Regions from separate parts of the Priestia veravalensis genome, predicted to be linked through region 2. Evidence: a T-box and tRNA genes for the amino acid it is inferred to sense, from the RefSeq annotation. Region 2 holds a T-box; the other holds one or more tRNA genes.
What was found. The T-box of region 2 lies ahead of serS (serine--tRNA ligase). A T-box ahead of a tRNA ligase gene usually reads a tRNA of that ligase, here a tRNA-Ser.
Positions count from the first base shown of each region.

Region 1: it encodes a tRNA-Ser, which carries the amino acid that the T-box ahead of serS (serine--tRNA ligase) is inferred to sense. The anticodon was not compared.

Region 1 covers NZ_KQ758690.1:1,204-4,620, forward strand. The annotation lists gene AS180_RS17635 (Na/Pi cotransporter family protein) at 1-932, shown strand, start outside; gene AS180_RS17640 (DUF456 domain-containing protein) at 1,061-1,543, shown strand; tRNA gene AS180_RS17645 (tRNA-Asn) at 1,609-1,683, shown strand; tRNA gene AS180_RS17650 (tRNA-Met) at 1,685-1,758, shown strand; tRNA gene AS180_RS17655 (tRNA-Asn) at 1,792-1,866, shown strand; tRNA gene AS180_RS17660 (tRNA-Ile) at 1,868-1,944, shown strand; tRNA gene AS180_RS17665 (tRNA-Ser) at 1,955-2,047, shown strand; gene sodA (superoxide dismutase SodA) at 2,274-2,882, shown strand; gene AS180_RS17675 (MFS transporter) at 3,003-3,417, shown strand, end outside.
Region 2 covers NZ_KQ758699.1:8,629-12,045, reverse strand. The annotation lists gene AS180_RS18615 (serine hydrolase) at 1-178, shown strand, start outside; gene pdxS (pyridoxal 5'-phosphate synthase lyase subunit PdxS) at 381-1,268, shown strand; gene pdxT (pyridoxal 5'-phosphate synthase glutaminase subunit PdxT) at 1,290-1,877, shown strand; T-box leader at 1,939-2,156, shown strand; gene serS (serine--tRNA ligase) at 2,211-3,417, shown strand, end outside.

The sequences.
Region 1 (3,417 bases), on a different contig from region 2:
GCGCAGCGTTAACTCATGTTGTATTTAATATTGTGGGTACAGTAATTTTCTTAATTATTTTACCGTTATTTACTAAAATTATCATCTATCTGCAAGGGGCACTAAGTTTAAATCCAGAAATGACAATTGCATTTGCGCACGGTGCATTTAATATTTCTAACACAATTATTCAGTTCCCATTAATCGGGTTCTTGGCTTATATCGTAACAAAAGTAATTCCTGGAGACGATGCGCTAGTTGACTTTAAACCGAAACATCTAGATCCAGTTTTTATTGAACAATCACCATCAATTGCGTTAGGACAAGCAAAAGAAGAGCTCGTTCGTATGGGGCAATTCTCAACAATTGGATTAGAAGAAGCAAACAATTATTTGAAAACGAAGCAACATAAGCATTCTGATATGGCTTTACAAATTGAAGATGCCATTAACAATTTAGATAAAAAAATTACTAACTATTTAATTTTACTTTCTTCTTCTTCTATGTCAGCTTCAGAAAGTGAAGAGCATTCAATGCTGTTAGACACGGCTCGTGATATTGAACGTATTGGAGATCATTTTGAAAATATCGTAGAGCTTGTTGATTATCAAATTACTAACAAAGTAAAGGTAACATCTGAAGCTAATAAAGATTTAGCAGAAATGTTTGAACTAACAATTTCAACAGTTAAAGAAGCTGTTGCAGCACTAGAGAACAACGATCGTGAAAAAGCTGTTCACGTAATGCAACAAGAAAATCAAATCGACAGCATGGAGCGTTCACTTCGTAAAAAGCATATTTTACGCTTAAACGAAGGTGCTTGCACAGGCTCAGCTGGTATTGTATTTGTTGACATTATTAGTAACTTAGAGCGTATTGGAGATCACGCAGTTAATATTGCAGAAGCAGTGTTAGGAGAAAATCAAAAGAGTGTGACTCAAAAATCTCAATAAGCTAAAAAGAGCGACTCGTTAACGAGTTGCTCTTTTTTATGGAATATTATTATCAAAAAAGTTGTTACAGTGTATACTGTTTGATAATAATAGTAAATAGAGATTGAGATGAAAGGAAACGTGTTAAGTTGGACTTTTTATATTGGACACTCATTGCAATTTGTTTTGTTGTATCATTTATTGGATTAGTCTATCCTATTATTCCAAGCGTACTGTTTGTAGCACTTGGATTTTTATTGTACGGGTTTTTCTATAGTTTTGAACCATATACTTTCTTGTTTGTGCTTATTCAAGGTCTGCTTGTGGCAGCACTTTTTGCCGCTGATTATTTGGCAAATCTAATTGGTGTTAAAAAGTTCGGTGGAACAAAAGCGGGTATTTGGGGAAGCACCATTGGATTGTTGGTTGGTCCATTCTTAATTCCTGGGCTTGGTATATTAATTGGCCCATTTTTAGGGGCGGTGATTGGTGAGTTAGTTGTACACCGTACGAATTTTCAAAATGCTATAAAGATTGGTTTTGGATCGTTAGTTGGCTTTTTCAGCGGTGCTATTTCAAAAGGAATTATACAGGCGGCAATGATTATTTACTTTCTTATCGTTGTTTTATAATAATTTGTTGACTTTTAATTAAAAACATGTTAAATTTTTAATGTCGCTAATAAATGTTATATCGTTCCACAGTAGCTCAGTGGTAGAGCAATCGGCTGTTAACCGATCGGTCGTAGGTTCGAGTCCTACCTGTGGAGCCATGGCGGTGTAGCTCAGCTGGCTAGAGCGTACGGTTCATACCCGTGAGGTCGGGGGTTCGATCCCCTCCGCCGCTATTCCTTTAAGTGACAAAGCATACATACTATTATTCCACAGTAGCTCAGTGGTAGAGCAATCGGCTGTTAACCGATCGGTCGTAGGTTCGAGTCCTACCTGTGGAGCCAAGGACCCTTAGCTCAGCTGGTTAGAGCAGACGGCTCATAACCGTCCGGTCGCAGGTTCGAGTCCTGCAGGGTCCACCATGAAAAGGTTGGAGGAATACCCAAGTCCGGCTGAAGGGATCGGTCTTGAAAACCGACAGGGGTGTTAAAGCCCGCGGGGGTTCGAATCCCTCTTCCTCCGCCATACATATTGTTGATTAATCTTTCTTTACAATTGTGAAGAAAGATTTTTTATTTTGTTTTCAAATAAAATTTTACGTTTAAATAGGATAGACAGTGGGAAACAGGTAAATATAAGTGATGATTAAATGCTTTTTCATTGAAAGCGTAGGTTAAATTTGCTAATCTAAAAACATGAGGTGAGTTTTCTTTCACCAAATTAGGTATATATTTTAAAGGAGGAATTACCCATGGCTTACGAATTACCACAATTACCTTATGCATATGATGCACTTGAACCACACATCGACAAAGAAACGATGAACATTCACCATACGAAACACCATAACACTTACGTTACAAACTTAAACGCAGCAGTAGAAGGAAAAGCTGATTTAGCTTCTAAAAGTGTTGAAGAGTTAATCTCAAATATGGATGCTGTACCAGAAGATATCCGTACAGCAGTACGTAACAATGGTGGTGGACATGCTAACCACTCATTATTCTGGACAATTCTTTGCCCTAACGGTGGCGGCGAGCCAACAGGCGAGTTAGCAGACGCAATTAGCAGTAAGTTTGGAAGCTTTGACGCATTCAAAGATGCATTCGCTAAAGCAGCAACTACACGCTTCGGTTCTGGCTGGGCTTGGTTAGTTGTAAACAACGGTGAATTAGAAGTAACAAGTACACCAAACCAAGATAGCCCACTAATGGAAGGTAAAACACCAATCCTAGGACTAGACGTTTGGGAGCATGCTTACTACTTAAACTACCAAAACCGTCGTCCAGATTACATTTCAGCATTCTTTAATGTAATTAAATGGGACGAAGTTGCAAAACGCTACGCAGCAGCAAAATAATGAGAGAAAAAACCAGTAAAGCAATTATTGCCTTTACTGGTTTTTTTGTTTTCCAATTCTTTTACATATCTCCTTTTCTTTTTCACACACTAGGGGTAGAAGAGAAAAGGAGTTTTTTATATGCCTTTATTAAAAAAAGTTGTTGGAGATGTAGAAGTTAATAAAGATTTATTGTTATTACTTATCATTGGAGGGCTATATGCTTTAGCCATTTCAATTTCAAATTCATTTGTAAACGTGTATTTATGGAAACAAACAGGAGAGTTTTCTGCTTTAGCGATTTATAATTTAGTCATTGTTATCTTTCAGCCATTAACCTTTATTTTAGCAGGAAGGTGGGCTAAAAAAATTGATCGAGTCGTTGTGCTTCGATTAGGTGTTTCGTTTCTATCTGTTTTCTATATCGTGGTGTTGATGGTAGGCGACCGTGCCGATGAATTTTTAATTCTTCTCGGTGCTCTTTTAGGAATAGGGTATGGATTTTATTGGTTAGCATTTAACGTGTTAACGTTTGAAATTACAGAACCTGATACAC
Region 2 (3,417 bases):
GAATAAGAATCTTGATGATTTAGGTTATGCAGTAAATAACGGAACAAATAAAGTGCCTGTCGTTGCAGATACTACGATTGAAAAGGCTAACTGGTTTGTTTTAGCAATACGAAGTATAGGTGATTTCTTTGTAGGTGTATGGTCTGATGCAGCCGCTAATATTAAGAATTGGTTTTAATTCATAAACCATTTATAAAAGGAGATACTAAAGCAAGATTTTTGTTGCATTTAGTATCTTCTTTTTTTAGACAAGTTTTTCAAACTACACAATTTTAATAGGATTTTTTCAGAAAATAAGGTAAAATAGACAATAAGTTTTGAATTTTGTATACATAATTTATTGATTATGTGTAATACAACTATACTGGGGGAAGACAAACATGAGTAACATTACAGGTACTGACAGAGTAAAACGCGGAATGGCGGAAATGCAAAAAGGCGGCGTTATTATGGACGTTGTTAATGCTGAACAAGCAAAGATTGCAGAAGCAGCAGGAGCAGTTGCAGTTATGGCATTAGAACGTGTACCAGCAGACATTCGTGCTGCAGGTGGCGTATCTCGCATGGCAGATCCGACAATTGTCGAAGAAGTTATGAATGCTGTTTCAATTCCGGTAATGGCTAAAGCACGTATCGGTCACATTGTAGAAGCGCGTGTTTTAGAAGCAATGGGCGTAGACTATATTGATGAAAGTGAAGTATTAACACCAGCAGATGAAGAATTTCATTTGAATAAAAATACGTTTACAGTACCATTTGTTTGTGGTTGCCGCGATTTAGGCGAAGCTGCACGTCGTATTGCAGAAGGCGCTGCTATGCTTCGTACAAAAGGTGAACCAGGTACAGGGAACATTGTAGAAGCTGTACGTCATATGCGTCAAGTGAACGCACAAGTACGTAAAGTAGTGGGTATGGACGAAGCTGAGTTAATGACGGAAGCAAAGCTACTAGGTGCACCTTATGAGCTATTATTACAAATCAAGCGTGAAGGTCGCCTTCCAGTGGTTAACTTTGCTGCAGGTGGCGTTGCAACACCAGCAGATGCGGCATTAATGATGCAATTAGGAGCAGATGGAGTGTTTGTAGGTTCTGGTATCTTTAAGTCTGATAATCCAGAAAAATTTGCTCGTTCAATCGTAGAAGCAACAACGCATTATGAAGATTATGAGTTAATTGCAAAGCTTTCTAAAGGATTAGGAAATGCAATGAAAGGTATTGAAATCTCAACATTATTACCAGAAAATCGCATGCAAGAGCGTGGCTGGTAACAGTAAGGGAGTTTTAACAGCATGGTGAAGGTTGGAGTTTTAGGACTACAAGGTGCATTTAGAGAGCATGCGCATTCAGTGGAAGCAACAGGGGCTGAAGCGATTATTATTAAAAAAGTAGAACAGCTAGAAGAAGTGGACGGGCTCATTTTACCAGGTGGAGAAAGTACGGCAATGAGACGTCTGATTGATAAATATGACTTTATGGATTCACTGCGCCAATTTGCTAAAAGTGGCAAACCAATCTTTGGGACTTGTGCTGGTCTAATCTTACTAGCAGGCGAAATTGTAGACTATGATGAGCCTCATTTAGGTGTTATGAATATTAAGGTGGCTCGAAATTCTTTTGGTCGCCAACGTGAGAGCTTTGAGGCGAAATTAAATATAAAAGAAGTTGCAGATGATTTTATTGGAGTATTTATTCGTGCGCCTCATATTGTAGAAGTCGGTGAGAACGTGGAAGTCCTATCTATTCATGATGATCGTATCGTAGCTGCAAAACAGGGACAATTTTTAGGGTGTTCGTTTCATCCAGAATTAACGGATGACCATCGTATGACAGAGTATTTTATCGACATGGTGAAAGAGTCTCTGAAAAAACCTGTATAAACCAATTGCAACTTGTATAGACTTGTAGTACATTATGATTATTAATTACAATGTTGAAAAGTATAAAGCGTTGATAGGAAATAGTAGTAAAGAAGTTAAACTTTAGAGAGTCGATGGTTGGTGAAAATCGATGTTTAGCCTTTACGAATCCATCCTGGAGCAAGCTATTGAAATAGTAAGTAGATAGCTTCGGTTCATTCCGTTATCTGACTGAAGAGGAAGGTTTATTTATGAGCCTTCAACTAGGGTGGCAACGCGGGCTAAACTCTCGTCCCTTTTATAGGGATGGGAGTTTTTATTTTGCCCATTTTATACAAATAAGGAGGTAAATAGATGTTAGACGTAAAGGTTTTACGAGCTAATCTTGAAGAAGTAAAAGAAAAATTAAAGTTCCGCGGAGAAGATTTATCAGATCTTGGGCGCTTTGAAGAGTTAGATGTAGAGCGCAGACAGCTATTAGTTCAAACTGAGGAATTAAAGAGTAAGCGTAATGAAGTGTCTCAACAAATTGCTCAATTAAAACGTGAAAAGCAAGATGCAGATAGTATGATTTTAGAAATGCGTCAAGTAGGAGACAAAATTAAAGAGTTAGATGAGCGTCTTCGTACTGTAGAAACAGAATTAGAACAACTATTACTTTCAATCCCTAATATTCCACATGAGAGTGTTCCAGTTGGTGAAACGGAAGATGAAAATGTAGAAATTAGAAAATGGGGAGAGGTTCGTCAATTTAATTTTGAGCCGAAGCCACACTGGGATCTAGGAACAGATTTAAATATTTTAGACTTTGAACGTGCAGCAAAGGTAACGGGAAGCCGTTTCGTGTTTTATAAAGGCCTAGGAGCTCGTTTGGAACGTGCCTTAATCAACTTTATGATGGACTTACACATGGATGAGCATGGATATGAAGAAATTCTTCCTCCATATATGGTTAATCGTACAAGCATGACAGGAACAGGGCAGCTTCCTAAGTTTGAAGAAGATGCTTTTAAAATTAAAGAGGAAGACTATTTCTTAATCCCAACGGCTGAAGTTCCCGTAACTAATCTACACCGTGATGAAATCATTAATGGAGACCAATTACCATTAGCTTATACAGCATACAGCGCATGTTTTAGATCAGAAGCAGGTTCAGCTGGTAGAGATACACGTGGACTAATTCGTCAGCATCAATTTAACAAAGTAGAGCTAGTTCGTTTTGTAAAACCAGAAGATTCTTACGCTGAGCTTGAAAATCTGACAGGACATGCTGAAAAAGTATTACAGTTGTTAGAACTGCCATACCGTGTTTTAAGCATGTGTACTGGAGACTTAGGATTTACAGCAGCTAAAAAGTACGATATTGAAGTGTGGATTCCAAGCTATGAGTCATATCGTGAAATTTCTTCTTGTTCAAACTTTGAAAGTTTCCAAGCGCGAAGAGCTAATATTCGCTTCCGCCGCGAGGCAAAAGGGAAACCAGAATACGTACACACATTAAATGGATCTGGATTAGCGATTGGGCGTACAGTGGCTGCAATTTTAGAGAACTATCAACAGG